Regions from separate parts of the Aeromonas sp. TS_SC_11 genome, predicted to be linked through region 2. Evidence: riboswitches for the same ligand, from Rfam matches in the RefSeq annotation. Region 2 holds a riboswitch; each other region holds the start of a gene.
The links. Region 2 has a riboswitch for cyclic di-GMP ahead of AC1P02_RS07555 (hypothetical protein). Riboswitches for the same ligand answer to the same signal wherever they lie in the genome.
Positions count from the first base shown of each region.

Region 1 (10,046 bases), 1.2 Mb from region 2:
CGCATCGGTCTGTGGGAGAAGCGCCACGCCTATCCGCGCGAGCTCTCCGGCGGCCAGCAGCAACGCATCGCCATAGTGCGGGCCCTGTGCATGAACCCCCAGGTGATGCTGTTTGACGAGGTGACCGCCGCTCTCGATCCCGAAATGGTGCAGGAGGTGCTGGAAGTGTTGCGGGATCTGGCCGGCAGCGGCATGACACTGCTTATCGTGACCCACGAGATGGCGTTCGCCCGGGCGGTGGCGGATCGCATCGTCTTCATGGATGGCGGCCATATTCTGGAGCAGGCCGCGCCCCATCAATTTTTCGATAACCCGAGGAGCCAGCGTGCGCACCAGTTCCTCGCCAAGTTTTCTTATACAGATGTCATCAAACGAAAGGAGTCAGCATGAAAAAAATCACCTCGGTTCTGTTCAGTGCCCTGATCGGCCTGGGCCTTGCCAGCGGCGCAGCCCAGGCAGCGGACGGTTCCCTCGACAAGATCAAGGCGCGGGACAAGCTCATCGTCGGCGTCTTCACCGACAAGCCCCCCTTCGGCTACGTGGATGAGAAGGGGAACTACGTGGGCTTCGATACCGATCTCGGTCGCCGCTTCGCCAAGGATCTGCTGGGAGACGAGAACAAGGTCGAGTTCGTGGCGGTGGAGCCCGCCAGCCGCATCCCCTTCCTGCAGAGCGACAAGGTGGATCTGATCCTCGCCAACATGACGGTGACGCCGGAGCGGCGCGAGGTGGTGGATTTCACCAACCCGAACCTGCGAGTGGCGGTACAGGTGCTGGTGCCGGAAGGGAGCCCGGCCAAGGGATTAGGCGATCTGGCGGACAAGACCCTGATTGTCACTACTGGCACCACAGCCGACATCTGGCTGACCCGCAATCATCCAGATTGGAAGGTGCTCAAGTTCGAGAAGAATACCGAATCCCTGCAGGCGCTGGCTCAGGGCCGTGGTGATGCCTACGCCCAGGACAATCTGGTGCTGTTCAGCTGGGCCAAGGAGAATCCGGGCTACCGGGTGCTGCCCGAGAAGCTGGGGGCGGAAGACCCCATAGCGCCAGCGGTGAAGAAGGGCAATATCGAGCTGCGTGACTGGGTCAATGACCGCCTCGCCAAGCTGGGTGAAGAAAAGTACCTGCTCAAGCTCTACGACCAGTATGTGCGCGACAAGTTGAGTGCCGATACCGACCCCAACGACGTGATAGTGGAAGGGGGAAAGTGGCAGGGGTAATCCTGTTGAAAGAGTGAAAAGTGTGCTGAGAAAAGTGAAGTGTGTGAAGCGTGAAGTCCTGGTTCCGTTGGTCCGCAAACCGCAAGGTTTGACCTTTCAGGCGTCCCCGTTCGGGGGACGCTTTTTTTATTTGCCGCGCTTGTACGTATCCGTTAAGCGCAATCCTGGCATCCTGCCAGTTGGTGTCGATACCCGGCTTATCCGGGCGGGCGCTGGCCGACGTCAGGTCGGCAAGCCCGCCATCGACTACCCGATACGAGCCTTGCCAGAGTACGTAAAACGGGGAGCTATTGGCTCCCCGTTTTGTTTATGGCGTTATCACTCTGTGCCGGATCAGTTCAGAGCAATCCAGGCATCCTGCCAGTTGGTGCCGATACCCGGCTTATTCGGGCTGGCGCTGGCAGAATCAAGGTCCGCTCTCGACTTTCAGAACTGGCTCAGTTCAACGCAATCCAGGCGTCCTGCCAGTTGGTGCCGATACCCGGCTTATTCGGGCTGGCGCTGGCAGACATTCAGGTCCGCTCTCGATTTTCAGAACTGGCTCAGTTCAGCGCAATCCAGGCGTCCTGCCAGTTGGTGCCGATACCCGGTTCATACTGGGTGGCGCTGGCCGACCACTGGCTGCACCAGCCTCGGTAGGGGAAGGGCTTGCACTGATAGACCTTGCCGTTCTTGGGTTGCAACACCTTGGTGCCGTCCGTGTAGGAGGTCAGTCCCTGCGGGAAGGTGAACTGGTAGTCACCGCCACCTGCCGAGTCCTTGAGCATCAGGTCCAGGGTCTGCTGCAGGGCTTCGCCCCCCGCCTTCGGCTTGGCCTCGATCACCAGTTGGTGGTGACCCGCGCTGAGCCCGGTGAGCGGCATGGTGAAGCTCTGGCTGCTGTCCTTGATGTCGGCGGCAGACTGGCCCTTGGCCACACCACCATGGTCATACAAGGTATTGGTGACAGTCAGGTCCCCCTGGGCAGTGATGGTGAAGTCGAGGGTCACCTTGCCGTCGTCGAGCAGGTATTCGCTCTCCAGACCGCTCACGCTGATGTCGTTGCCCACCGGCGGTTGCAGCTGTTCGAGCTGGATCTCGACCCGTTCCAGTGCGCTGCCTGCCTTGAGGTAGACGGGGTTCTGGCCGTAGACGGGGTTGAACTGATTGTCGGCGTTCTGCTGACCGGCGCGGATCTGGCTCTGCTCCGCATTGATCTTGCTGGCCAGGGCATGTGCCCAGTTGTTCTTCTGGCCTTGTTCCGTGGTGGTGATGGTCAACTCGGTCTGCAGATCGGGGCGCACGCCATTGGCGTCGAACACCAGAGCTCTGGCCTTGTCACCGGCCGCCAGATCGGTGGAGGGATAAATGGTGCCCCCCTGGCTCCAGCTCAAGGGGGGCTGGGTGCCGCCCTTGAAGTTGGCATCGATCAGGTTGTAGAAGCTGTTGCTGGTATCGCCCACTTCCCACACCCCCAGGATCAGCTGATAACCGGTGCGTTCCGGCAGGTTGCAGTTGTGGGTGACCTGCTTGGGCGGCTGTACCATGTTGCCATCCACCACGCAGAAAGGGGTGAGATCGAAGGCGGCACGGGTCAGCGGCTGGTTCGGGTTCCAGTCCTGTTTGGTGAGGTAGTAACGCCAGTTGCGGGTGACATGGTTGGCGGTGAAGGTCCAGCTGATGGCGAATGGCCCGGCCTATACTTCACGCCTGGTCCAGCGATCGCTGGTCTGGGCGTTCAGCTCACTCCAGCGGGAGCTGCCCGCCGAGGCAATCTGACCATCCTGAGGGCCTGATTGCGGGAAGCCGGAGGGGCCTTCCACGCTCTGGGGTTCCCATTGCACAGCGCCACACTGGCTGTTGCCACCTTTGTTGCACAGGTAGTTACGGCTCTCGGGCTGGCTGATGTAGCCGTGGGCGAGTACGCCACCACTGGCCAGCAGCGCCAGCGCTGCCGCGACGTGATTGAGTTGGATTTTTGCTGCCATACATTCCTCTGTTCGATAGATGTGGGCAGTCAAGTTGGCAGGGGAGTTCCCCGATACACACCTGAGTGTGGCAACCCCGCTATCCTGGACGACATGTCTTTAGACCGGAGGCTTTGCGTCCTGGCCTTTCAACCAGTTTGCCAAATGACTACATAAAGGGTCATGGTGTCGCACCTTGCGACACTACCATCATGACTAATTTTGATTAGTTAATTAAGTGTAAATGTTTACAGCTTGACTCATCGGAGTAGAGCTAAAACTTAATGTTATGTTTTTAATGGTGTATTTAATCGACAAGCTAGGCTGAATGTCGCCCATCATGTCGATAACATGCAAAAATTCGACATTTTTCATCAATGAAAAAATCCTCTGCCAGCGGGCTGGCAGAGGATGAATTGCGACAGTGCAAGACGGATCAGTGGCGAGCGCGGGGGCGTTCGGCCTGATGTGATTGCTGATGCAGCGGGGCCAGCCGCTGTGCCAGGGTCTGATCGATGGCAGTGCCCAGTTTGAACACCGACAGCCGCTCATCCAGACTGCGGGAGAGGTCTGCCAGCAGCTCGCTCTCTTTCGCCAGATAGGTGGCGGATTGTGACATCTCCTGGGCCGAATCATTGATGCCACTGACGTTGCGGTTCATATCCTCGGCCACCACGCTCTGCTGTTCCGCCGCTGTGGCTATCTGGATCGCCATGTCGCTCACATGCTGGATGTGGTTGACGATGAGGGAGAGATCCTGCCCTGCCTTTTCGGACTGGCTGACGCTGCTCTCCGCCAGCTTGCGGCTGGCATCCATGGCACTGGCGGCGGTCACTGCCCGCTGCTGCAATTGGGCTATGGTGCTCTGTATCTCCTCGGTGGACTGGCGGGTGCGGCTCGCCAGCTGGCGTACCTCGTCAGCGACCACGGCAAAGCCGCGTCCCTGCTCCCCGGCCCTGGCTGCTTCAATGGCGGCGTTGAGGGCCAGCAGGTTGGTCTGCTCGGAGATGGCGCTGATGACGGCGGTCACCTCGCTTATCTGCATCACTCCCTCCTTGAGCTGATTGACCTGCTGGGTGGCCTGTTCCACCTCTGTGGCCAGCGCCTGTATGCCATTGACACTGGCATGCACGTCACGGTTGCCCAGCCCGGCCTCGCTGGTGGCTTCCTGGGTATCCCGGGCGGTATTTTCGGCGTGACCCGCCACGTCGGCAATGGTGGCGCTCATCTCATTCATGGCGGTGGCGAGCTGGGAGAGTTGATCCCGCTGGCTGTTGACCGCCTGATTGGTCTCCTCCGCCGAGGAGGCGATCCGCAGGGCGGCATCTGCCACGTTGCGGGCCCCCTGGCTGGCCTCGATCAGGGCGTGGCGAATGGCGTCGAGCCCCTGGTTGGTGCAGGCGGCGACGACCCCCATTTCATCCTTGCCGTGTACCGGTATGCTGATCACCAGATCCCCGGCCGCCACCTGCTGCATGGCTCGCTTGATCTCGGCCAGGGGATTGACGATGGAGCGGCTGATGGCAAACCCCAGCAGCCCCATCAGCAGGATCACCAGCAGGGTGGCGCCGCCCATCAGCTGGTACTGGGACCAGATGGTGGCCTGAATGTCCTGCAGCAGTACGCCAGAGCCCAGGATCCAGCCCCAGGGCTGATAGCCGGCGACCAGCGACATCTTCTGGGCGGCATCACCGGAGGGTCCGATCCACTGGTATTCAAGGCGGCCATGCTGGCCCCCCTTGCCGAGTTCCACCATGCGTTGCCAGTGATCCCCGGCTGTCTCGGTGCCGCTCTGGCCCATCTGCTGGCCAACCAGTTCCGGTTTGACGGGGTGTACCACAACGTGGCGAGTTTCATCGAGTACGAACAGATAGTTGTCGCCATCGAAGCGCATGCTGTTGAGCATGGCCTTGGCTTCTGCCTGAGCCTGTGCGGCGGGCAAGGTGGTGGCGAGTGACTGGATGCGGCTCATGGCGAGATCCAGCACGGCCTGCAGCCGGGCCTCCCGCTCACTCATCAGATTGCGATGCAAGGCACTGGCCGAAATAAGCAGCAGTGCGATGAAACCGACTAGCGCCAGTGAGAGCAGCAACATCAATTTGCGGCTCACGGCGATATCACCAAGCTTGAACATAAGGTCTCCCTGATTTCCCTGTGGGTCTTGCTGTGGCCAGACATGACGATGGCCCTGATTATTTCGTTATTAACATTTAATTAACTTTCAATAACTTGTGGTGACTGAATGCTAATTGAGTGTTTTGACAACCAGTATAGCCAGCAGACAGAAACCGTCGCTTTTGGTAGCGTGGTTGTGCGCATCCCGGCGCATCATTTGCCAAAAAATGTGAATGGCTTGGCATTTCACCAAAAGGAGCGGGCACCCGTACGGGTCAGCCCCATACAAGAGGGAATTTATGCATTCCATTGCCAGGAATTATTTGAATCAGCTCAATGCCGATTACCTGCAGGTACACAGGTGCAAGGAGGACCTGTTCTGGTCCACCTACATGGGCACCAGTGACGATCAGGCAGGTTTCACCGCCGCCGAGCAGGCCTACAAGGCGTTTTGCGCCAACCCGGCCCGACTGCCGGAGCTCAGAGAGATGCTGGCCCAGGCCGAAGAGGCGGATCTCAAGCGTGGTCTGGGGGGCTGGATTGCCTTCTTCGAGTGCAACGTCATCGAGGATCCGGCTGCCGCCGCCCTGATGGACGAGCTGGTGGCGGCCGAAGCGGCGCTGTTTGCCCGTCGCCGGGAGCTGAAACTCAGCTTGCTGGATGAGCAGGGTCAGCAGGTCGCCGGCAGTCTGCCCGCCGCCAGCACCTCCCTTGCCGCCAGCCCGAACGAGGCGGTGCGCCAGAGCGCGCTGGCCATGTTCCATACCCTGGAGCAGTGGGTGGTCGACAACGGTTTTCTCGAGGTAGTGGCGATCCGCAACCGCTTCGCCCGTGCCATGGGTTATCGCGACTATTTCGATTACAAGGTGCGCAAGAACGAGCAGATGAGCCCGGAACAGCTGTTTGACGTGCTGGATGATTTTATCGCCCGTACCGAGCAGCGGGTGCAGCAGAGTCTGGCAGAGCTGAAAAGCGCCAAGGGAGAGGCGGCGCTGCTGCCCCACAACCTGCGCTATTTCGTCAGCGGCGACGTGACACGCCAGCTCGACCCCTATGTGCCTTTCTCGCGGGCGCTGAAGGACTGGGTCGAGAGCTTCCGCCGGCTCGGCATCCAGTATCGCGATGCGACCCTGACCCTGGATCTGCTGACCCGGGAGGGGAAATACGAGAACGGCTTCTGCCACGGCCCTGTGCCCAGCTTCTGGCAGGAGGACAAGTGGGTTCCCGCCGTGGTCAACTTCACCAGTCTGGCCAACCCGGCTCAGGTGGGCAGCGGCTGGAGTGGCCTCAATACCCTGTTCCACGAGGGGGGCCACGCCGCTCACTTTGCCAATGTGACCGGCAACGCCCCTTGCTTTTCACAGGAGTTTCCACCCACCTCCATGGCCTATGCCGAGACCCAGTCCATGTTCTGCGACAGCCTGCTGGACGATGCGGACTGGCTCAAGCGCTATGCCAGGAACGCGGCGGGAGAGGTGATCCCAGATTCGCTTATCAAGGCCATGATAGCGGCGCGTCAGCCGTTTCGTGCCTTCAACGAGCGCCAGATAGCGCTGGTTTCCTACTTCGAGCGGGATCTCTACGCCATGGAGGAGAGCGTTCGCACTCCGGACGCCGTGCTGGCGCTGGCCCGTCAGTGGGAGCGAAAGATACTGGGGACTGAGAGCCCGAGGCCGCTGCTGGCCATTCCGCATCTGCTGAATCAGGAGTCGGCTTGTGCCTATCACGGCTATCTGCTGGCACTGATGGCGGTGGAGCAGACCCGCGCCTATTTCCTTCAGCGCGATGGTTATCTCACCGACAACCCGCGTATCGGTCCGGATCTGGCGGCTCACTACTGGGGGCCGGGCAACGGCATGACCCACGATGAGACGCTGCGCAGCCTGACCTGCGAGGGATTCAGCGCAGTGCCGCTGGCCGAGGTATGCAACCAGAGCGTGGCCGACGCCTGGGCGCAGGCCCAAGCCTGCATGGCGGCGGCGCAGCAAAGGCCGCCGGCCGGTGAGGGGGCGCCCCTCAATGCCCGCATCCGGGTGGTGCATGGCAGTGAGCTGATTGCCGACAACAGCGAGTCGGAGGCGCGCATGCTGGCGGACTTCGAGGGCTGGATCCGGCGCCAGAGCGAAGTCGAGCCCGCCACCCTGGGCTAGATGAACCCCGCCTGCAAAAGAGCCCTGCCAATTGGCAGGGCTCTCTCTTTATATGGCGAGCGAGTCGATCACATCGTCAGCAGGGTGACCGGCTTGCCCTTGAGGGCGACGAGCAGGTGCTTGCCCGGCAGTTTCTGGCCATCGAGCATGATGGAGCTGTTGCTGAAGTTGGCGATCAGCCGGCTGCCATCCGAGAAGCGGGTCTCCTGCACCCGGCCCACCCCGTCGCGCCAGCGAAATCCCACCAGCGCCTTGTCCCACAATGCCTCGTGCAGCGGCGCGAATTGATCGCTCAGTCTGACCAGCTCGGGCAGGCGGCTCGCCAGGGTGCTGCGGCTCAGGTTGACCAGCGGCGGCGTGTTGTAAAGCAGGCCGAGCAGGGCGCGCTCCTCCTTGATGCCCGGGAACTTGAGGTTGTCCAGCAGCCAGTGATGGCTGTTGAGCACTGAGTCGTGGAACACCGCCTGATAGAGGGGCAACCTGTCCGCCGGATTGAACACGGTTTTCAGGTAGCGCGGCTTGAGGCGAGCGGGCTGAAAGAAGACCTGCGGCGCCTCGTCCGGCCACCACTTGCCAAGGTAATAGGAGGACTTGGCCTGCTTGCGCATGCTGGCATCCTGCCAGCCGAACCCCCAGCTCTGGATGCCGTGGGCAAACATCAGCGGCTTGCTGGTGAGGGCATTGCCATCCTCCGAACCCAGCACCAGCCCGAGCCGCTCTCCCACCCAGGCCATGCGGGCATTGCGGGCGGCGATCATGGCCTGGCTCCCCTGTTGATGGGCCGGGTTGTAATCGTTGGAAGCCATGGCGGTGCCATCCACGTCGAGGAAGAGGCTGTTGATGCCGCTGGCTTTGGCCAGCTCGCTCATGCGGCTCTTGGCGAAGGGCAGGGTGCAACCGGGATTGAGGTAGGCTCCCTCGCCACCAAAGCCGGGTTTGGGTTTGCCGTTGGCCTCCATGATGGCGCAGCGCTTGCCGATCTTGGGAGGGGTCTGGGCGGTGAGCCAGCTGTCGTTGCTGCCGGGGAGGATGGCGGTATCGTAGGAGTCATAGCTGCCCACCAGATAGCCCAGACGTTGGGCGGCGGTGACGGCATAACTCTGTTGCAGGGCCGCCGTCCATTGCGGGGTGCCGAGCCAGAGCTTGTTCAGTCCCGCCTGTTGCAGCGCTTCTATCACAGGCAGTGACAGGCCCTGTCCCCAGCGAGTCTGTGCAACCAGCAGATCCCCCAGCTGACCCCTGACCCACTGCTGGCGCAGGGCCAGCACCTTGCTCTGGCTGACGGGGCCCTGCTGGGCGGGCAGGGGCAACTGGCTGGCAATCAGCCGGTTGAGCCCGGCCATGATCAATGTCTGCTGCCAGGGCTCGGGGGCCGTTGCGGCCAGCGCTTCCCGTTCATCGCCGCTGAACGTTTGCAGCCAGGCCGGCTTTTGATTGAGTCTGGCCTGCAGGCCTGGCCAATCCTTCACATCCTGTCGATCCAGCAGGGCATCTCCCCACAGATAGACATGGCTGGCACCAATCAGGCGGCGGCCAGCGGGGATCCGGGCAAACTTGTCAGCGAGGGATTGCCACTCCCCCTCGGCCTGCAACCACTCCCGATAGCGACGGGCCCCCGCCAGCCAGTCATCCCCCACGCTCAGACGCACCACCATGGGAGCCTGCTGGTTGAAGCTGCTGAATTCGTGGCGGGCGCTCAGTTGCAGGCGCCCCCCCTTGCGGGTGAAGTTGAGCTGGTTGTCGTAGGGGGTTTGCAGGATCCAGCTGTAGGTCTGTTTGCCCGCATCCTGGCTCCACAGCGGCAGCTTGAGGTCGTAATGGGTGTTGAGTTCGGCCAGTTCGTCGCCGACATAGCCGAGCCAGTCGCTGTCACGCACCGAGAAGCGGCTGCCCTCGCCAAAGGCCATGGAGAGGTGGGTCTGGTTTTTCGGCAGGCTGTACCAGGCCAGTTGACGGGGCGTGTCGCTGACAAGGGTCAGCAGCAGATCATCACCGTCCAGTTTGACCTCGACCCTGGCGTCCTGGGCAGGCCAGTGCCAGTTGGCCTCTTGCTCCCCCCGGGTCAGCTTGTCGACCTGACGGGCGGGTTGGCCGTCACTGACCGGCATCTTGTTGACCGAGATGGCCAGGGTATCGGGGGCGATGCGATAGCTCAGCGTCTCCCCTTGCAGTATCAGGGGGGCGGCGGCCAGAGGTGCCGCCAGCAGTGAAATCAGCAGGCAGCCCAGTACTGGCGCCTTTATCCGTAAACCCTTCATTCAAGATCCTTGGCCAAGTCGATGGCATCAGGGTACGCCCTTGCCCGTTCTGCGGTACAGCCAAATTTGCCCGCACCAGCGGCGGCAAGTCACAGGCCCTTGCACTGGATCCGTGGGCAGGCTCGGGTTGATGACGCCCGGTCAGGGGGATGTCAGATGATGCTTGTTTTCTTGGGTCATGACGCTATCTGTCGTAGTCAGCGCACCGCGCATCCTTGTGCGTCAACGTCTACAGCATGGGGCGAGCAGGCGCTGCGCCGGCCCCCTTGTTTGTTGGACCCCGGATGCAGGCCAAGCAAGACGCTGTGCTGTTTATTGCCTCAATAGTGGTTGGGGCGAGGGGGCCCCCAATGG
Region 1 covers NZ_CM170470.1:402,302-412,347, reverse strand. Annotated here, with positions in the region: gene AC1P02_RS01850 (amino acid ABC transporter ATP-binding protein) at 1-390, shown strand, start outside; gene AC1P02_RS01845 (transporter substrate-binding domain-containing protein) at 387-1,223, shown strand; partial or broken gene gbpA (N-acetylglucosamine-binding protein GbpA) at 1,766-3,190, opposite strand; cyclic di-GMP riboswitch class I at 3,257-3,342, opposite strand; gene AC1P02_RS01835 (methyl-accepting chemotaxis protein) at 3,606-5,303, opposite strand; gene AC1P02_RS01830 (M3 family metallopeptidase) at 5,584-7,434, shown strand; gene AC1P02_RS01825 (glycoside hydrolase) at 7,503-9,692, opposite strand.
Region 1: it holds a riboswitch for cyclic di-GMP, as region 2 does, so the genes downstream of both, gbpA (N-acetylglucosamine-binding protein GbpA) here and AC1P02_RS07555 (hypothetical protein) in region 2, are expected to answer to the same signal.

Region 2 (10,046 bases):
CACGTCGGGTCGCCTGATGCAAGGCGGCGCCATGTTCGGTCGCCGTCAAACCGCCCCGCATGCTGGCACCAACCGAGGTGTATTCGCTCTGTACGCTGTAGGCATTGAGGCTGACAGCGCCGATGTCACTGTTGTGGTTGTAATAACCTCGCGCGACCGCATGACCATTGCTCTGCACCCCGGCCCCCAGCTGATAGGTATCATCCGGCCGGCTGTAATCCTGATAGGTTGCCAGGTGGGTAACCTTGCCGTTGGAAGACTGCACGCTGTATCCCGCACTCTTCCTGTCCCCGATCGGCATGCTGACCGTCAGCATGACACTCTTGTCATCCTCATAATTCTCTGTCTTGGTCTTGTAAGCAGACAAATAGAGAGAGACATCCTTGAAACTGCCAATATTCACACTCTTGTTGATGGAAAGGCCGTAACGATCTTCCGCATCGTGATTCCAATAGGTTCTATGGGTGTAATCCATATACATGGTCAATGCCTTGGCGGCATCATCAGCCCAGAATGTCTTGTTGGCAGTAATGGTATATAGCTCTTTATCACCCCAGGTATTGTAATCATCACTCGATGCAACGTTATTATTTTCCAGTCGATCCTTGTTACTCAGGAACTGCGACATTGTCATGAAGTTATGTTGCGAGAAACGATAACCCGCAAAGGTGATGGCGCTGTTGTATTCATCGAACTGCTTGGCATAGTTCAACCGAAATGACTGGCCAATCTTGGTAGATAAACCCGGTAATTTCGCAATGGATTGGGTCAAGTCAGCAGAAATAGCACCGAATGCATACAGGTCGCGACCAATCCCCAGGCCCATGGAGTTATATTCGCCAGCAACCAGACTACCACCATAAAGAGACCAGGAGTTCGCCACCCCCCATGAGAAGTCCCCCGTCACAAAACCAGGACCATGGATATCGTGAGCAGAGTCACCCAGTTCTGATGGGGCGCCGACCGAGATGTTGTAGCGAACATACCCTGGCCGGGTCAAATAAGGCACGGTTGCCGTATCTACCTGAAAAGAGCTGACGCTGCCATCCTGCTCTTCCACCCGCACATCGAGGCGACCACGCACAGAACTGTCCAATCCCTGAATACGAAATGGGCCGGCAGGCACGTTGGTCTCATAAATGATGCGGCCAGACTGGGAGATGGTGACTTTGGCGTTGGTCTTGGCGATGCCGCTCACCTCGGGGGCATAGCCTTGCAAGCTGGGCGGCAACATGCGCTCATCATTGGCCAGATTGACACCTGTATAACGAAAACCATCGATCAATTGGGAGTTGAGCTGTTGTTCGCCCACGGTCAGCTTGGCGGCCATGGTCGACAGAGGCCGGTATGCGTAGAGACGGTTAAGCTCGGCTGACGACCGCTCGTCATCCCCCCAATAAGCGCTGGCCTGGTAATCGCCACGCAGGCGCCAGGGACCGTAGTTCGCCCCCAGGGTACCGTAACTGCTGAGGTTGCTGTTGGAGTAGTCGCGCCCTTCATTGACCTGGGCATTGAGGTTGTAATCCAGCATCAGACCAGTGACGCCGACGTCCCACTGCTCGGGCGGAATCCAGTTGGGGTCACTGTATTTCAGCCAGGCCTGGGGGACGGCAATCCTCAGCAAGCCGTTACCAATATCATTGGAGATGATGACCCCATCCAGCGCCAGAAGGTTGGCACACTGACCCTGATGCCAGCTGTCAATCTTGGCGATGGCTTCATCCGTCAGCGCCATCCTGGGAACAAGATCCTGAGGCAAGCAGGCAACGCCGCCCTTTCCCTTGCCGTCTTCCACTTCATAAAAAGGGATTTTCTGGAGTGGCAGCTTGTTCTTGTTGACCTCAATCTCAAGATAGTAATCACCAGGCAGGATATAACCTTCATCTGCAAACTGGGAAAGGTCTATCTTGGTTCGCTCGTCCAGATCAAGCGCATCAATATTAAACTCCGTTTCTGCCAACGCGTTATCTGCCACAGCCAACAGGCAAGGCACGCATAGCATAAAAGCCATTTTTAGATAATGTGTTCTAACAGAGTTTGATGTTGAAACGCTCATATATTCACTCTAGGGGTAACATAACGGTCTCACATAATGAGGTATCTACACTAAGCAATCGGGTTGCTTACATATAATTGAGTTCAAATAGGGCTGTATTGCTCGGATAGAACAACACTCCATTATTCACCCTCAAATCAAGTTCCATATCACGATTGACAATATCGGAGACAATAAAATATTCCCCAGATACCTTGTGATATTTCCCATCACTGACAATACCCAGTTCATCATTCACGACACCATGAACAGACATGGATATAAAAGGCAGTGAGGTATCCACTCGCCCTTCTATCTGACAACCACTGACTTTCAGTACTCTGTGGTTGGCTTGTTGCTGGGGAGTTTTTCTTTGTTCATCCAAAGTGCAGCCTGACTCGGCCAACCCATCCGTTACTTCATTTGCATACGCAGGCATTGCCATCATCACAACCTGCAACACGACTGGCACAATCATTGGAGTTTTCATGGTCAAGGCACGATGTGGGGGAAACCATGTGTGAAGTTGTGGTGGTTTGCACCACCACAACCCGTATCACACGTTAAGGCAGACTATTACTCGTAGGAGAGAGTAAAGTTGGTCACTGCAGTGAAGGCACCGGCAGTCAGCGGGTTGGCAGTCTGGTCGGCATAGCCTTTCAGCACGGCGCTGAAGGGCAGCTCGTTATCACCGTTCACCAAGTTGAAGGCAGTGGTAGGCTCGCCCAATACAATGGCAGCACCACCCGGAGCAGTCATCTTGATACCAGCACCTTTAGCTTGACCACCACCGATAATCAGCAGGCTCGGATCAATACTATCTTTGATGCCACTGAAGGTGACTTTTACAGCATCTTCATCAGGAGTGATTTCACAGTTCAGCAGTTTGATGCTGAACGGCTTGGAGTTGGACTCGCCACCTTTGACCAGCTCTTTGGTGCTGATCTGGCCCATTTCAACAACCTGGTCAACAGACTCGGGAGCAACGGAGCAAGGGGCATTGATAATTTCACCGTTAAAGGTGACTTTACCTGAACCAGCACCGCCGGCAGCAACAGCAGAGCCGCACAGCAGCATGGAACCAACACCCATAGCAACCAAAATTTTATTAGCGTTCATTCTTTATACCTACATTAACGTGTGTTTTATCTCATTACCTAAACCATGCTGGAGTCACAGTGTTAAATAATGAGACGATATGCCACACAGCTACTCTTGCATGACTTTTTCTTCATTAAGCCGGTGAAGATATGAGCCAGACAATCAGTTGCTCTGTGTATGTCCAATTTTATCAAGCCAAGGCAGAAGACCGTATCAAAGGCAGTTCCCGCTACCTTTTATATCTGCACGAATACATATCCATGTAAGCCGTGTAGAAATACTGCTTTCAACCTTTGCTTGGGAAACAAATTAACGACGTATTTGATGCACATCAAATACATTTTGATTTTTATAAATTCTTTTTTAAACACTTTAAAATCATACACTTACAATCGCAACGGAACACATTGAAATAACAAAATACCATTATCAGCACTGTATTGAACATTGGCGATATTAAATTAACCAATAACCTAATCACACCACAAATCAAATTAACAAAAAACCAACATTGAGCACGATAAATATACTCTCCTGGCCATGCTTCTGATCACGTCCAGGCAATCAGGCAATCAGGCAATCAGGCAATCAGGCAATCAGGCAATCAGGCAATCAGGCAATCAGGCAATCAGGATTATCTGAAGCTGCCTGTGATGCACAAGAGGTCACACCTTGCTCTCACGGCAGGGATAACATTCAAAGTTTCCATGTCAAATAACATTGGCTTTAAAACATCCGCAGTTGTTGGCTCACTCTTTACAGGAATTCATAACTATTAATTTAATTGGAAGGAAATAAAAAATCATCAATATGGAACAGGCATATTTTCCCACCAATACTAATCGGCACTTGTGAGGTGTGACTTATATCCCATCTTTTTTTATAGCGATTGATTTCTCAAAGTGGGGTGTTATCATCCGAACATAGAGTAAAGGGCAAACCGATCGAAAGGTCGGGACGCAAAGCCACCGGTCTAAGGGTGTAGATACCTAAGACAGCGGAGCTGCCAACTGAGAAGAGTGATGTCATGATCTAAATGCCATTCTCTTTGATTGCGTTGCCCTTTTCGTACAACGACATGTGACGAAAAGGACATAAAATGAACACTTGCATCCCCTCCACCGGTTCTGTCCGCAAAAGCATTATCCGTTGCGCCTCCTCAGCCGCCACCGCCTTGCTGCTTGGCGCTGCACTGTTGCCCGCTACCGCGTCAGCTTACGATGGCACTGTGACCCTGACTGGCACCATTTATGAATCACCCTGTGACTTTTCTGACAACAGCGTGACCTGCTATTCCGGCGCACAGCGCCAAACCCTGGATTTGGCCAGCCTGCGACAAACTGGCAGCCTCAACGCCATCAATGGCACCCTGAATTACAAGCTGTCAGAAGGCAGCAATAGCATGGCCATAGTGACCGTCAGTTACCTCTAGTTTCCTCCTGAGCCTGGCTCAGGATTGCTTGAGGATCAGGGCCGGCATACCGATTGGTTTGTCGGCAGCCTGCCTTGGTCACTATCAAAGCAACCTCTGTTGCCTCTGTGTCGCGTCCCTCTTGTCAGTCTCGGTTGCCCCTCTGCTCCGAATCCTCTCGATCTGTTTCCACTCCCTTTCACCCTTTCTTGGGTCACAGCGTCATGGCCACATAAACGCCTGGCGACCGCCAGTACAGAGCCTCCATACCATTCGGACATGAGGCCCACCTGCCCATGACACAGCAAACCTCAAACGAGAGCTGGATCACACTCACAGCGTGGAGGCTTAGATCCCCCCCAGATGGCAGATGAGTCCTTGCTATCGCTGCAGCCCCCAATGAGACTCAATGTATTTTGATAGATGCTAAATAAATGATTTATATGGCCTGATTGGTGAGTTGATACCCTTTTGGAACTAAGTACATTGCCCGCGATAACCACGCAGACTCTCATCCAAAGGGATAAAAATGAACAATCTGGGTACAAGGTTGCTGCTTCTGGCAGCACCGGGCCTGCTCGCCACCTCGGCGCTGGCCAATTACTCCCCCACCGACTGGCAAGCATACCGGCTGAACGGTGAATCGAGCCGCCAGCTGAGCGATCGCGTCACCGAAGTCACCTACGAGCTCAGCGCCCGCAATGACGATGCCCCCTATCAGCAACTGCGCGTCTATCGCCGCTTCGACTGGAACGATAGCGACCTCAGTGCTCTCGCGGAGCAAGTCTGCGGCGAGCCGCAGCTCAGGATTGAGCAGGGCTGGCAGATCCGTTACCTCAGCTGCGAGCAGGTGGTGCCGGCAGGCAAGGCCATCCCGGCCAGCAGCTATGACTATGGTTACGGCCTGGAGCAAGGCCGCTGGGAGCCACTGGCCGGCACTCCGACCGCACCGCGCCAGGATCGTATGCCGCTGGCCGAGCGCATCATACTGGGTCACAGCGAGCAGGAGCTGGATCGCTGCGAGCTCAACGCCCAGGGTCGCTGCGCCGAGCAGGTTTGGCAATATCAGCCACAAAACTGGCAGCAACTGAGCGTGCTGGAAGAGACGCCCAACGAGCGGGATGGCCGCCTCGAGCAGATCTTCTTCCGCCTGCAACCCGTGCCAGGCAGTCAGGCCGCCAGCCAGGTGAGCGAGATCCACGTATGGCGCAAGTACAGCTGGCAGCTGGACGAAACCAGGGCGCAGCAGGAGTGCGATGAACCCCAGACCCGCCAGGAAGGGGACAAGACCATCAGCTATCGGGTTTGCCGCCAGACCCTGCCCGCCGGCAGCGAGGTGCAGGTAGTACTGAAAGACACCGGCTATCAATACCCGGTCGGTGGCAGCGAATGGCAGACACTGCCGGAAACCGACGAGTGGCAAGAGAGCCGGGTGCTCAATCGCCCCATAGTGCTGGCCAGCAAGGAGGAGCAGCTCGACTGCCGTCGCGCCGATGGCCGCGCCTGCTCCGAGCCGGAGCAACCGGGCACGGATCTGCTGGATGCCGATGCCGCCAGGATAGTGCAGGACGCCAGCGGTCAGCCCGCTCCCGTCTGGCAGGAAAACTATGGCCACGATGACACCAAGCTGCTGGCCGTGTCACGGGGCATGCAGCGTCTGCTGGCGGCCAATCAGCCCGCCCATCCGGCCATGAAGCTGCTGCTCGAATATGTGCGCGCCCACAACTATCACAACTACGGCAAGCACAAGGAAGATGGCCCGGCCGCCGCCGAGGCGCTGGCTGAAGCCCTGACTGCGCTCGGAGCCCATCCGCTGCTCTATCCGGAGCAGGCCAGCGATGAGGTGGGAGCCGTCATGGGTGCCTGGAGTATCGCCCTGCATGGCCAGTTCAAGAGCCCGGCGGTGCAGAGCCGGTTCGGTACCCTGCTCGGCCAGTTCAACCAGATGCTGGCTTACAGCACCCGCCACGCCAGCGAGATCAATGGTCAGCATGCCTGGGCAACGGGTCTGTTCGATCTGCTCAACTTCCTCGACTTCGCCAGTGACTACAGTGATGCCTTCGCCGCCGATTTCCGCCAGCAGGATGGTGAGCTGCGCAAACAGCTGCACGCCCTCGGCATGAGCGAGCTGTCGCTGTGGCAAGGACGGGATGGCAAGGATCTGTTCCTGCTCAACAATGTGCTGGATGCCTACACCCGCCTCTATCGGGTCGCCCGTTATACCCGTCCCGACGAGAGTGAAAACTATCGCAAGCTGCTGGATGGTTCAGTCATCGATCTCATCCGTCATCACAGCCTGATCCCGGGTGGCCAGCAGAGCCAGGATCTGCTGGAAGACATGTCACTGACACTCTCCACCTACTATCTGACCTACACGGATCGCACCAGCGAAGCCTGCATCAGCGGCGAGTTTGCCGGTCTCTGCACCCCGATACGGCTGGAGGATGTGCTGCCGTTCGAACATACCTGCTCGCCGACCCTGCACCTGCGGGCCCAGGAGCTGAGCCAGGATCAGGCCGACGGCATCTGCCGCGAGCTGGGCGCCGAGGAGCAGCAGTTCCATCAGCAGATGGAAACCGGTTGGCAGCCGGTGGCGGATGACAACAACGAGGCGCTGGAGCTGGTGATCTTCAACTCCTCTGCCGACTGGAAACGCTACGGCGGCGCCCTGTTTGGTGGTGTCTCTACCGACAACGGCGGCATCTACATCGAAGGAGATCCGGCTCGCCCCGGCAACCAGGCCCGCTTCTTCGCCTATGAGGCTGAGTGGAAGCGCCCCGCCTTCCAGGTGTGGAACCTGCGCCACGAGTATGTGCACTATCTGGATGGCCGCTTCAACCAGTACGGCAGCTTCGGTCACTACCCGCTCAATCGCACCACCTGGTGGTCGGAAGGGCTGGCGGAGTTCATCGCCCACGGTCAGTGCTTCGCCCGTGGCATGGACAATGTAGCGGGTCGCCCGGCGGCCGAACGACCGAGCCTGGCCGACATACTGCACCTAGATTACGACAAGGGTGGCGAGATGGTCTACTCCTGGTCCTATACGGTGCATCGCTTCCTGAACGAGACCGGCCGCGGTGCCAGCTGGCTTGCCATGGCCCAGGCCCTGCGCAACCCGGACCAGCAGCAGGCGATGAGCGCCTTCGAAGCCGAGCTGGATCAGCTGATCGCGAGCGACAGCGAGGCCTACCAGAGCTGGCTGAGCCGCGATCTGCTGCCATGGTGGGAGGCCAACAAGGAGTCTGACGAGTGCAAGGCCAACGACTCCTCCCACTGAGGTTGAGACGTTAGCGACAGAGGGCAGCCACGGCTGCCCTCTGTTTTTATATGAGTACTTTATATAGGTGACGGATCAAGCGGTTAGAAGACAGCCAGATGCGACAACCTCTGCCCGAGTGACGCCATAGGCAGTTATCAAGCCTGACGCGCAGCGGCAACTTGTAATAGAATGACCCTCTGTCACCTCCTACTTCAGACCCGAACTGCACCGCGCATGAAGAAGTTTGCCAAGATCCTCCTCGCCTGCTTTTGCCTGTTGCTGGTAGCTGCCGCCATGCTGCTGGGCTACAGCGAGTGGACCGTCTCGGACACCCGCCACTACACCTATGACGACGTCGATGCGGTGCCCTACAACAGGGTCGCACTGGTGCTCGGCACCTCCAAGTACCTGATTGGCGGCAGTTCGAATCACTACTTCAAATACAGGATCAAGGCCGCCGCCGAGCTCTACAACAATGGCAAGGTGGACTACATACTGGTCTCCGGTGACAACGCGACCGTCCAGTACAACGAACCACGCCAGATGCGGCGTGCCCTGATCCAGGCCGGTATTCCGGCCAAGGTGATCTACAGCGACTACGCCGGCTTTCGTACCCTGGACTCCATAGTGCGCGCCAAGGAGGTGTTTGGTCAGGCCCACTTCACAGTGGTGTCGCAGGCCTTTCACAACGAGCGAGCCATCTTTATCGCCCGCCACTTCGGCATCGAGGCCGTCGGCTTCAACGCCAAGGATCCCAGCGCCTATCAGGGTATCAAGACCCGGGTGCGCGAGGTGTTTGCCCGGCTGATGGGACTGCTCGACCTCTATGTTTTGGACAAGGGACCCAAATTCCTCGGCGAGCCCATCGTCATCGGCGGCCCGGTTCCCTGTCTGACATTGAGTACCCTGGGTATGAGCCAGCCCTGCCTGCCTATTCCCCCTGTGACGCAGGACAAGCAGCCGCGCGACAAGACAGCTCCCGCCGTCAATGCCGCCAGCTCGGCCGCGGCGACCAGTGCCGCATCGACCACGAGCGCAGCAGCAACGACCGGTACATCGCCTGCAACCAGTGCTGCCACAGCAGCCAGTTCGTCGCCTGCAACCAGTGCATCGGCGGCAACCAGTTCAGCAGGCGCCAATCCAACGCCCTGACCAGACAAAAAGAGACCCGCCGGATAGCGGGTCTCTTTTTGTGAATGGAACAAGACGCTAGCAGATCAGGCCAGCGCCTGCCGGTAACGACGCTCCACCTCGTCCCAGTCGATCACGTTGTAAAACGCTGCTATATAGTCGGGACGCTTGTTCTGGTACTTGAGGTAATAGGCGTGCTCCCACACGTCCAGCCCCAATATGGGCGCATGGCCCAGCATCAGGGGACTGTCCTGATTGGCACTGCTCTCCACCTGCAATTTACCCTCCTTGTCGACCACCAGCCAGGCCCAGCCGCTGCCGAAGCGGCTCAACGCCGCCTGGGTGAAAGCCTGCTTGAAAGCATCCAGCCCTCCCAGATCCCGCCGGATCGCCTCCGCCAGCTCGCCAGTCGGCTCACCGCCGCCTTGCGGGCTCATCACCTGCCAGAACAGGCTGTGGTTGGCATGACCCCCCCCATGATTGCGCACCGCCCCCTGCACCTTGACCGGCAGGCTGTCGAAGCGGGCAAGCAGCTCATCCACCGGCAGGGCGGCCAGCTCAGGAAAAGCTTCCAGCGCGACGTTGAGGTTGGTGATGTAGGTCTGGTGGTGACGACTGTGGTGGATCTCCATGGTCAGCGCGTCTATGTGGGGTTCCAGCGCATCGTAGGCGTAAGAAAGGACTGGCAGGGTATGGCTCATGATCACCTCTTTTTATTGTGATTAATGCAATTGATGGGCGGGCTCGGCGTGGCACAGGCACTGACCGAGGCAACGCTGAATGGCATCCTGAGTGCCGTGCTTGCGCACGAAGGCGATCAGCTCGGTATGGGTGCTGCGGGTATGGCGCAGAGCCGCGGCCCGCAGTGGGCTCGGACAGGCGGGGGACTGGCTGGTAGCAAGCAGGCAATCGTGGATATGGCACAGCAGATCGGCTGCGCGGTCCGGCAGCGTCATGGCGATCAACAGATCTGCCAGATTGTGATGAGCCACCACCAGGGCAGCCACTGCCTCGTCTGCATCGGGCCAGAAAGAGAACTGCTGGCGAGCCAGCCACAGCGCCTGCTGATAATAGGAGAGTGCCTTGGCGTACTCGCCGGCATCGAAGTA
Region 2 covers NZ_CM170470.1:1,601,423-1,611,468, reverse strand. Annotated here, with positions in the region: gene AC1P02_RS07570 (fimbria/pilus outer membrane usher protein) at 1-2,056, opposite strand, end outside; gene AC1P02_RS07565 (hypothetical protein) at 2,124-2,513, opposite strand; gene AC1P02_RS07560 (fimbrial protein) at 2,612-3,154, opposite strand; cyclic di-GMP riboswitch class I at 4,061-4,147, shown strand; gene AC1P02_RS07555 (hypothetical protein) at 4,236-4,568, shown strand; gene AC1P02_RS07550 (collagenase) at 5,077-7,824, shown strand; gene AC1P02_RS07545 (SanA/YdcF family protein) at 7,996-8,958, shown strand; gene AC1P02_RS07540 (superoxide dismutase) at 9,024-9,638, opposite strand; gene AC1P02_RS07535 (hypothetical protein) at 9,660-10,046, opposite strand, start outside.

Region 3 (10,046 bases), 1.5 Mb from region 2:
TTGGGCAGGGCCACGAAGGCGTACTGTTTGTCGGCTTCCTTCTGTTGGGCGTTGAGGCTTTGCACCAGATCACTGATGGCGGAGTGGCTGTCAAAGCCGTTGTTCTCCATCTCCATCAGGCCGAGCAGATCGGCATCCATCTCAGTGATGGCGTTGACTATCTTGGCGCGCTGTTTCTGGAAGTCCTCCAGGTTTTTGGCGCCGCGGTTGCAGCCCTTGGCGCTGTCCGCATCCGCCTGATCCTTGCACAGCACATTGAGGGCCCCCCCCACGCTGGAGTGGCTGGTGAAGTAGTTGAGCACGTTGAAGCTGCCGATACGCAAGTCGGTGCCATCGGCACGGGCCGGTGCGCTCTGGCGATCGTTATCGCCGGTGCGCAGCAGATCGCCGGCGGTGATCACCTGATCCTGCGGCACTATCAACCGGTATTCGTTGTAGCTGTAGCCCACCAGCGCATCCAGATTGACCGGGGCATCGCCGATGCGCAGATAACCCTGCTCCGGATCCCAGCCCGGCAGCCAGGGCAGTTTGCCATCGGCGGCCTTGAAGTCAGACTCGAGGAATACCCGGTTGCGGGCGTTGGCCCTGGCCAGCGCCTTGGCTTCCTTGCTGTCGGCATCGTGCAACTGGGTCGGCTTCATCAGCGGTGCCTGGTGGGAGAGCACCAGATTGTTGCGCCGGGCGGCGTAGTCATAGCTGAAGTTGCGGCTTACCTTGAGCGCGCTGTCAGCATCGAGGCGTACCCGCATCCCTTCGTGACGCTCCAGTGCCCGGGCCAGGGTCTCGTTTTCCAGTACCCGCAGCGGCACGGCGGCAGGCACAGAGCCCTGAGCGAGAACCTGCAGACGCGGGGCGCTGCTGTCAACGACCGGCTTGAGCTGGGTGTGGTTGTAGTACTCCTCGACCTTGGCCTCCAGACAGACTTCGGCACCCGGCTTGATGTCCGGGTACTTGCTGGCGAAGTTTTTGTCGTTGAGGTAGACGAAGATGCCATCCGACGTCTGGGGATTGTCATCCCCTTGCAGATCCTGCAGGTAGAAACCCTTGTTGAGACTCTCACCAAGTGCCGTGACCACCGCCTTGACCGTGACGCTCTGGGCACTCTCGAACTTGCCATCGGGGATGAGGGGACTCTTGCCACCAATGCCCTGAATGACGGGGATGGGAGTGAGGGCACTGTCAGCCGGGCAGCTGAAGCTGGCGGCATGGACGGACGGGGACGCGAGCGCAAGCCCCACGGCCAGTGACAGCAGGGTACGTGTTCCTTTCATAACGGTTCCTTTTTTATTTTTTGCCAGTGTTTCCATAGCCTTGGCAGCTTGACCAAGGGCGCGCATTGTCACATTTCTGGCACGTCATACCAGTGAGCCAACGCACATTACCGGGATGCAAATGAGGGCAGTGCTGGTTTTTTTGACCTGACTAACGTTATGAAATTAATGACAAAATCATTAATTCACTGTTCTCGGGAAAGTGTGATCTGGCTTGCATCCACATATTTTTCTTCGAGAATGAAGATTGAGACTCTGCTGGTTGATTCCTATACTCGGCTTGTTCCTCACGGAACCCAGGTAAAGGGCAAACCGGTCGAAATGCCGGGACGCAATGCCTCCGGTCTCCAGATCAGTCGATCCAGATAGCGGGGCTTCCCAGGGTGAAGGTGGTGTTTGTGGCACGTCCATTGCCAGTTGTCTGCTCCCATCACGCCGGTTGCGCTTGTTCTTTGCCCTGGTGACCAATGCCAAGACAAAACAAGGAAGATAACAATATGCAACAGACCTTAAGGCCCAGCAGGCTTGCCATGCTGGTGGCCCTGGCTGCCATGCCCGCTTGGGCACAAGCCGCTTATCCCGCCTATCAGGCCGGCACCGCTTACAAGGCTGGCGATGTGGTCAGCAACGCAGGCGCTCTCTACGAATGCAAAGAATTTCCCTACTCCGGCTGGTGCGGGGCATCCCCCTATCACTATGCCCCCGGTGTGGGTGCTGTCTGGGCTGATGCCTGGAAGCTGTTCAACGACGGCGGCACGACTCCGGGCCTTGGGCTGGCAATCAGTTCGCCCGCTCTTGGTAGCGTTTTCAACGAAGGTGTACCCGTGGCCCTGGCGGTCACCCTGAGCGGCAACAGCAGCGCCCTGGTCAAGGTCGAGTATCTGATCGATGGTCAGCCGGTGGCGGTGAGCAGCGGGGCCCCCTGGTCGGCCAGCTGGGTCGCTACCGGTGTCGGCCCCCATCAACTCAAATCTCGTGGGCTGGACAAGAATGGCACAGTGCTGAGCGAGGCGGATGCCAGCTTCAGCGTCAATGCCGTAGTCGCGCCAGAGGCGCCCGGGGTGAGCATCAGCAGCCCGGCCAATGGCGCCAAGGTAACTCTGGGGCGTAGCGTGGCGGTCAGTGGCAATGTCACCGATGCCAACAATGACGTGGCCAGGGTCGAGCTCTATGTGGATGGCAAGAAAGTCGGTGAAGACGTCAGCGCCCCCTGGCAGGTGAGCTGGACGCCCCAGAGCAAGGGGGCTGCCGCCCTCAAGCTGGTGGCGACCGACAAGGAAAATCTGGTGGGCGAGTCTGCCCAGGTCGATGTGCAGGTGGAAGAGGCGGCGCTGCCGCCCACCGGTGGCAACCTCTCTTGTGACATTCGCCAGATCTATCGCCCGGACGGTTACGAGTGCATGGGGGATGACCACGCCCGCCGGGTGATCGGTTACTTCACCTCCTGGCGCACTGGCAAGAATGGCCTGCCCGCCTACCTGGTGAACGACATCCCTTGGGACAAGCTCACCCATATCAACTACGCCTTCGCGGCTGTGGACGAGCAGAGTCACCAGATCAAGGTGGATGATGCAGCCACCAAGCTGACTTGGGATGGTGTGCCGGGCGCCGAGATGGATCCCGAATTCGCCTATCAGGGCCACTTCAACCTGATCTCCAAGTACAAGAAGCAGTATCCGGACGTGAAGACCCTTATCTCGGTAGGGGGCTGGGCCGATACCCGCGGCTTCTACACCGCCACCACCAAGGGCGACTGCTCGGTCAATACCGCCGGCATCAACGCCTTTGCCGATTCGGCGGTGAGTTTCATCCGCCAGTACGGTTTCGATGGGGTGGATGTGGACTACGAGTACCCCACCTCCATGAAGGATGCAGGCAACCCCAACGACTTCCCGCTCTCCAACCAGTGCCGTGCCAAGCTCTTTGCCAACTACGAGGTGCTGATGAAGACACTGCGGGCGCGGCTCGACAATGCCGGTACCGAGGATGGACGCAAGTACATGCTGACCATTGCCTCACCGGCGTCAGCCTACCTGCTGCGCGGCATGGAGAACTTCCAGGTCACCCAGTATCTGGATTACGTCAATCTGATGACCTATGACTTCCACGGTGCCTGGAACCACTTTGTCGGTCACAACGCGGCCCTGTTCGACAACAATGCCGATCCCGAACTCTCCCACTGGGGCGTATATAATCAGGCCCAGTTTGGCGGTATCGGTTACCTCAACGCCGCCTGGTCGGCCCACTACTTCCGCGGTGCGCTGGCGGCCGGCAAGATCAACGTGGGTGTGCCCTATTACACCCGCGGCTGGCAGGGGGTGAGCGGTGGCAGTCACGGTCTGGGTGGCAAGGCGGCCCTGCCGAGCCAGAACGAGTGTCAGCCGGGCACCGGTGGCAGTACGATTCCGTGCGGCAATGGTGCGGTCGGCATCGACAACATCTGGCATGATCTGGACAAGAACGGCAAAGAGATCGGCGGTGGCGCCGTGCCCATGTGGCATGCCAAGAACCTAGAGAACGCGGCCAGCCTGGGCATCACAACGTTGCCAAGTTACGGCACTGCCTGGGGTCTGGATCCCAACAACCCGGCCCACGTGATGCAGGGCAAGTACGTCCGTTACTACGATGACAAGGCGCAGGCGCCCTGGCTCTGGAACGAGGAGAAGAAGGTGTTCCTCTCCACCGAAGATGAAGAGTCCATGGGTCACAAGCTGGACTACATCATCAAGCGCGGGTTGGGTGGCGTCATGTTCTGGGAGATGGCGGGCGACTACGCCTTCGATCCGGCCAAGAACGAGTACGGCATGGGCAGCACTCTGACTACGCTTGCCTACGAGAAGTTTGCCAAGGCAACTCCGTACAACAACAAGCAGAATGATCTGGCCGCGCCGAGTGCCCAGCTCGACATCCAGGTCAGCCTCTCCGGCTTCAAGGAAGGTGACTCCAACTACCCGATCAACCCGAAACTCAAGCTGGTCAACAAGTCGACCCAGACTATTCCGGGCGGCGCTCGCATCGAGTTTCTGATGCCGACGTCCACCTCTGACACCATCACGGATCAGAGTGGCATGGGGCTGAAAGTGGTGGAGAGCGGTGGCAACGACAACTCGGAGGGCATTGCCAACGAGAAGGACTTCCACAAGGTCGCCATGAACCTGCCGAGCTGGCAGACCCTGGCGCCGGGCGCTGAAGTTGAAGTCGCCATGACCTACTACCTGCCCGCCGCCGGCGTGCCGAGCGGCATGCGTATCATCAGCGGCAGCCAGACCATAGGTCTCAAGGCCGAGTTCCCGACCCTGCCAGAGGCCGTACTGGGCTCGGGCGGTGGTGAGAACCCGGGCGGCGCCACCTGCAGCAGCCAGAACGTCAATCCGGCGGCCTACAAGGCCTACCCGACCTGGCCGCAAGGGGATCACGCAGGTGGTGGCGATCGCATCACCCATAACAAGGTGGTGTGGCAGGCGAATTGGTGGACCAGCAGCGAGCCCAAGGCAACCGATGGCAGCTGGAAGCTGGTATGCAGTTACTGATGGTGCAACGGAGCGGGCGCGGCCGACACCCTCACCGGTGAGGTAATGCCCGTATCCATGAATGACCCAATCCGGAGCCCAGGCTCCGGATTTTTTATGACGGCATATATAAAGAGGAGGTCGCAGGCATAAAAAAGACCGCTCCGGGGAGCGGCCAATTGCCACCAAGGCAAGCGGTGGGGCGAACCCCTTGTGGTATGAAACGGGGGCGGGGAGGGCGCCCGCACCCGTTTCGCGTCATTGAGCCTTGACCTCGACCCGGGAGTGAATGGCCGGGGCCAGTGCACTCGGGCACTTATTGAGTGACGGCACCGCCCTGTTGCTCCTTGAGGAAGCTTATCCAGGGGGAGGCACGGCCACTGACGTTGCCATTCTGGGCTGCCTGGGTGAAGGCGTTCAATGCTTCCTTCGGTTTTTGCTGCTCAAAATAGGCGACTCCGGTCAGGAATTTCAGGTCGGCGCGTTGCTCACCATTGGCATTGGCGGCCGGCTTGGCGGCCAGGGCCACCAGATCCTGATAGCGTTTGCTCTGGATCATCATGCGCGCCATCTTGAGCTGCAGCTCGGCACTGGGGGCCATCTTGTAGGATTTGGCCAGTGTATCGATGGCCGGATCCAGCTCCTTGGCCTGGTGCCAGTAGTTGGCCAGTGTCTTGTAGTTGGCCGCACTGCTCTCGATGCTTCCCTCCTTCATCGCCTTCTCCATCACGCGAGCGGCGCGGTGGGGAATGCCGGCAAAGGCCAGGTAGTTGGCGAGACGCTGCAATTCGGCCGACTCGGTCAGCATGCCGAGGTTGTAGGCCGATTCGAGCGCCGCCAGCGCCTTGGCATCGTTGCCCGCCTGCATGTGCATGGCGGAGAGCTGGGTCCAGTACTTCTTCTTCTCCGGGAACTTGTCCACCAGAGCGGTCAGCACCTCTGTGGCCGGCTTGTACTGTTTCAGTTCGTAGTGCGCCGCCATCTTGAGCAGATACCAGGACTCCGGTGCCTTGCCCGCTGACAGCTTGATGGCCTGATCCACCGCAGGGATGGCCTCTCGATACTGCTTGAGCTGCACATGGGCGTTGGCCAGGGTGATGTAGGCGTGCGGGGTCGGTTTCTCATCCTTGCCGAGACTCGCAAACCACTGGTTCATGGTGCTGATGGAACCCTTGAAGTTTCCCTCCGCCATGTAGAGCTGGGCCAGGTTGTAGCGCACCTGTTGTGCCACGGGTTGTGGCAGGCCGCCGGTGGCGATGGCCTCGGCGAAATACTTGGTCGCCTGACCGTATTTCTCCTGCTGGGCGGCCACGAAGCCGAGGGTCTGCAGTATCACCCCCTTGTCGTAGACCCGCTCGCCGGCACCGGACAGCGCCTCCTGCAGCTTGGCATTGGCCTCGCCGTATTTCTTCTCTGTGATCAACGCCTGCGCCTTGTTGACCGCGCGGTAGGCACGGTCAGACAGGGCTGGCTGCTCGGCGGCCCAGCTGGCGGTGCTGAGCAGCACCGCCATGGCAACCGGGGCGAGGATCAGGGTGTGTAACTTTTTCATCGCCACCTTCCTTAGTTGGTCGCAAACTCGATTTCTTGCTGCATGCGACTGGCTTGCGGCTTGCCATCGACCATGGCCGGCTTGAACGTCCACTTGGTGATGGTCTTGCGCGCTTCCTTGCCGAGGTCATAGCTGCGCGGCTCTTCCTTCACGATGCGGATATTGCTGACGGTGCCGCGTTCGGTCACGGTGAACTCCACCAGTACCTTGCCGGAAGCGAGCCCAGCCAGCGCCGCCTTGCGGGGCATCATGGGTTCGAAGGTCGCCAGCGGAATGGCACCGTTGTTGCCACCCATGCCGCCACCACCGCCGCCCGTGCTGTAGGCACCGAGGGCATTGCCGCCCCCTATGTTGACCGGGATGTCGAGTTTGGGCATGTCCATGGGCGAGCTTTCCATCTGCGGCCTGTCCGTACTGGCCACTTCCATCTCGGGAGGGGGAGGCGGGCGGTTCGGCGGCGGCGGCTTGGGCAGCTCCCGTTGTTTCTCTTGCAGCGTCTCCTGGGGCTTGAGGCGGATGAAGTCGGTCATGCTGACGTCTTCGGATTCCACCAACTCCCGGTGATCCGGTGTGATCAGCTTGTTCATTCCCAGAAACAGGAAGAACACCACCACACAGGAGACAGCTAACGATATCAGGTATCTCATGGCGCTCGCTCCGGCATCAGCTGCTCTTGTCTGCCGCGATGGAGATGCTTTGGACACCGGCCATGCGGATCTGATCCATGACCTGGACCACCAGACCTGAACGGGATTCGGTGTCGGCCTGGATCACCACGGCGCTCTCCGGGTTCTCGGCCCGCAGCCGTTCGATGTTGGCGCGCACGGCACCCACTTCGACGATGCGCTTGTCGACCCAGACCTGACCATTTTCGCGAACCGCGACCATGATGTTCCCCTTCTTCACCGTCTCGGCCGTGCTTGCGCTCGGGCGGTTGATCTCCACGCCGGACTCCTTGACGAACGAGGTGGTGACGATGAAGAAGATCAGCATGATGAACACTATGTCCAGCATGGGGGTCAAATCGATAGCCGCCTCGTCAGCACCGCTGTCGCTGTAACGTTTTCTCATAGCAGAAACTCCTTGCTTGTTCTGTGCCCCCAGCAGGCCATGCCTCGCCGGGGGTATGCATCCTGCATCAACCGTGTTTCAGGTTGTCTTCCAGCTTTTGCACCGCCAGTTTGGCTTTGTGATCGAGCTGGTTGACAAAAAACAGGCCGGAAAGGGCGGCAATCATGCCCGCCATGGTCGGTACCGTCGCCTTGGAGATCCCTGATGCCATGGCGCGTGGGGAACCCGTGCCTGTGATGGCGAGGGTGTCAAACACCTGCACCATGCCGACCACGGTTCCCAGCAGCCCCATCAGTGGACAGAGGGCGATCAGCACCTTGATGACCGGCATCCCCTTGTCCACCGCCATGGAGACTCGCGACACCAGTTCACGCCGGATCTGTTTGGCAGACCAGGAGAGATGATCGCTGCGTGCCAGCCAGGCCGTCTTGGTCTGCTTCACCTGCTTGGGGTAGACCGCCATGAAGTAGAACCAGCGTTCCAGCAGCAGGGCCCACATCATCAGGGTGAGGAAGAACAGGGCGACCAGTACGTCGCCCCCCAATCCCAGAAACCGGCGGACCGACTCGACTTCTTCAATCAACCAGAACCACATGGAAGACTCCTTACGCTGCTGCTTTGGTGGCGTGCAGGCTTTCCTGATAACGGGCGACGAAACCAGCGCTCTGCTCTTCCAGCACCTGGATCAGACGACGGCTCTGGGTCTGCACTATGGTGTAGAGGAACAGCATGGGGACCGCGACCACCAGACCCTGCATTGTGGTGACCAGGGCCTCGGAGATACCGCCAGCCATCAGCTTGGGATCGCCGGTACCGAACAGGGTAATGGCCTGGAAGGTGGCAATCATGCCGACCACTGTCCCCAGCAGACCCAGCAGGGGGGCAACCGAGGCGATCAGCTTGATGATGCTGATGCCCTTTTCGAACTTGGGCACGTTGCGCAGTATGATCTCGTCCAGCTTGGATTCCAGATCCTCTATGTTGTCACCACGATGGCTCTGGTAAGCCCCCAGCATCTCGCCGATGGGGTTGCCCTTGATGATCTGGTCGGATTTCAGCTGCTTGCGCATGGATCCGCCGATGAGGGACAGGCGAGCACCACAGAACAGGGCCAGCAGGGTACCGAGCACGCCGAGAACCATGATGACGTAACCTACCTCGCCCCCCTGATCGATCCGCTCTTTCAAGGTCGGAGACTGCACCAGCAGAGAGAGGATCACGCCGCGAGACGGGTCGACGAAGATGGGCTTGACGCCACCGTCACCCTGCTCAAACTCGGCAATCGGTTCCAATACGCCTTTGTCGGGTTGACGGGGCAGCTGTTCGAACTTGCCGGTTTCCGGCACGAAAGTAAGGTACTTGCCTTCGGAGACGGTATTGAACTCACCAATCTGGGTAACGGTTTTGTCGGCCTGGTTGCCCTCGCCGTACACCACGGTCGCCGGTATCTGACTCACCTTGCCACCGTCGACCATGCGGCCCAGAGTAGTGGTCCAGAAGGCGGTCAGGTCGTCGCTGGAGGGGAGCTCCTTGCTCTCGGCCAGACGGGTCAGCAACGCGGCCTGCTCAGGGTGCTCGACCCGGCGGGCGGAGGCGTTGAAGATCCCCTTGAACTCACCTGCAAACTGACGGAGCACGCCAAACATCTCGCCCATGTTGCCGGAACGCTGGCGCAGGGTCTCGGTCAGTTCGGTCAGTTGCTTGTCATTGGCATCGAAGGTGGCCTTGAGCTGCTCGCCCTTGGCGGTTTCGGCGGCGAGCTCGGCCTTGGCCTTGGCCAGCAGGGCCCCTTGCTCGTTCTTGTCTGCCAGGAAGCGGGCTTCCCGCTCCTTGTTGAGCTGGGATTCACTCAGGCTGGATGCCTTGACCTGACTCAGCAGAGCGTTCAAGTCCACCGGTTTTTCGGCTGCGGTCACCGGCAGGGTGATCAGGGTGGCTCCCGCGATCAGGGAGGCAATGGCGAGTTTGATTCCTTTCATGATGCTTTCTCCGCAGTTTGAACCGGCAGCTTGATGAGCGCGGGCGGTGCCTGCTTCTTGGCGATACGCAAGCCCTGTTCGACTGCACTGCGATACTCCTGGGGCAAGGCTTCCCACTGACGAGTCTTCTTGTTCCACATGCCTGTCTCGTTACCATCCGGGGACTGGTAGAGCAGGGCGATGCGGCCGACACGCAGGAACTCGTAGGTTTTCTCGCTGCCATCCTTGTCCAGACTGGCCTTGTAGGCCTCTATGGTGCGACTGAAGCCCTCCTCGATCTGGTAGGCCTCCAGGATCTTGCGGTACTTCTCGGAAATGGTGACATCGGCCCGGTTCATCAGGTCGGTCAGGGCCGCCACGCGGTCCTCCCGTTCTACCTTCTGGAACGGCAGATCCAGCGATACAAACTGCTCGAGGGAGTCGATCATCTTGAGCATCAAGGGCACCACTTCGGTGCTGGTCTGATCGATCTGGGCAATCTGGCGCTGCATCGAGGCCAGCTCGCTGCTCTGGGAGTCGACCATCTTGCCCACTTGCTCGTTGTAAGCGCGCAGGCTGTCGACCTGGCGCAGGGCGGCCTTGTACTGTGCCAGGGCAGACTCGGCAGACTCGGCGTAGTTGTCGATCTTCTGCTGGGAGACTTTGGATGCATTGTCGGTGGCGG
Region 3 covers NZ_CM170470.1:94,003-104,048, reverse strand. Annotated here, with positions in the region: gene AC1P02_RS00465 (ExeM/NucH family extracellular endonuclease) at 1-1,271, opposite strand, end outside; cyclic di-GMP riboswitch class I at 1,568-1,653, shown strand; gene AC1P02_RS00460 (glycosyl hydrolase family 18 protein) at 1,769-4,801, shown strand; gene AC1P02_RS00455 (tetratricopeptide repeat protein) at 5,097-6,332, opposite strand; gene AC1P02_RS00450 (energy transducer TonB) at 6,344-6,979, opposite strand; gene AC1P02_RS00445 (ExbD/TolR family protein) at 6,996-7,403, opposite strand; gene AC1P02_RS00440 (MotA/TolQ/ExbB proton channel family protein) at 7,471-7,998, opposite strand; gene AC1P02_RS00435 (MotA/TolQ/ExbB proton channel family protein) at 8,009-9,382, opposite strand; gene AC1P02_RS00430 (DUF3450 domain-containing protein) at 9,379-10,046, opposite strand, start outside.
Region 3: it holds a riboswitch for cyclic di-GMP, as region 2 does, so the genes downstream of both, AC1P02_RS00460 (glycosyl hydrolase family 18 protein) here and AC1P02_RS07555 (hypothetical protein) in region 2, are expected to answer to the same signal.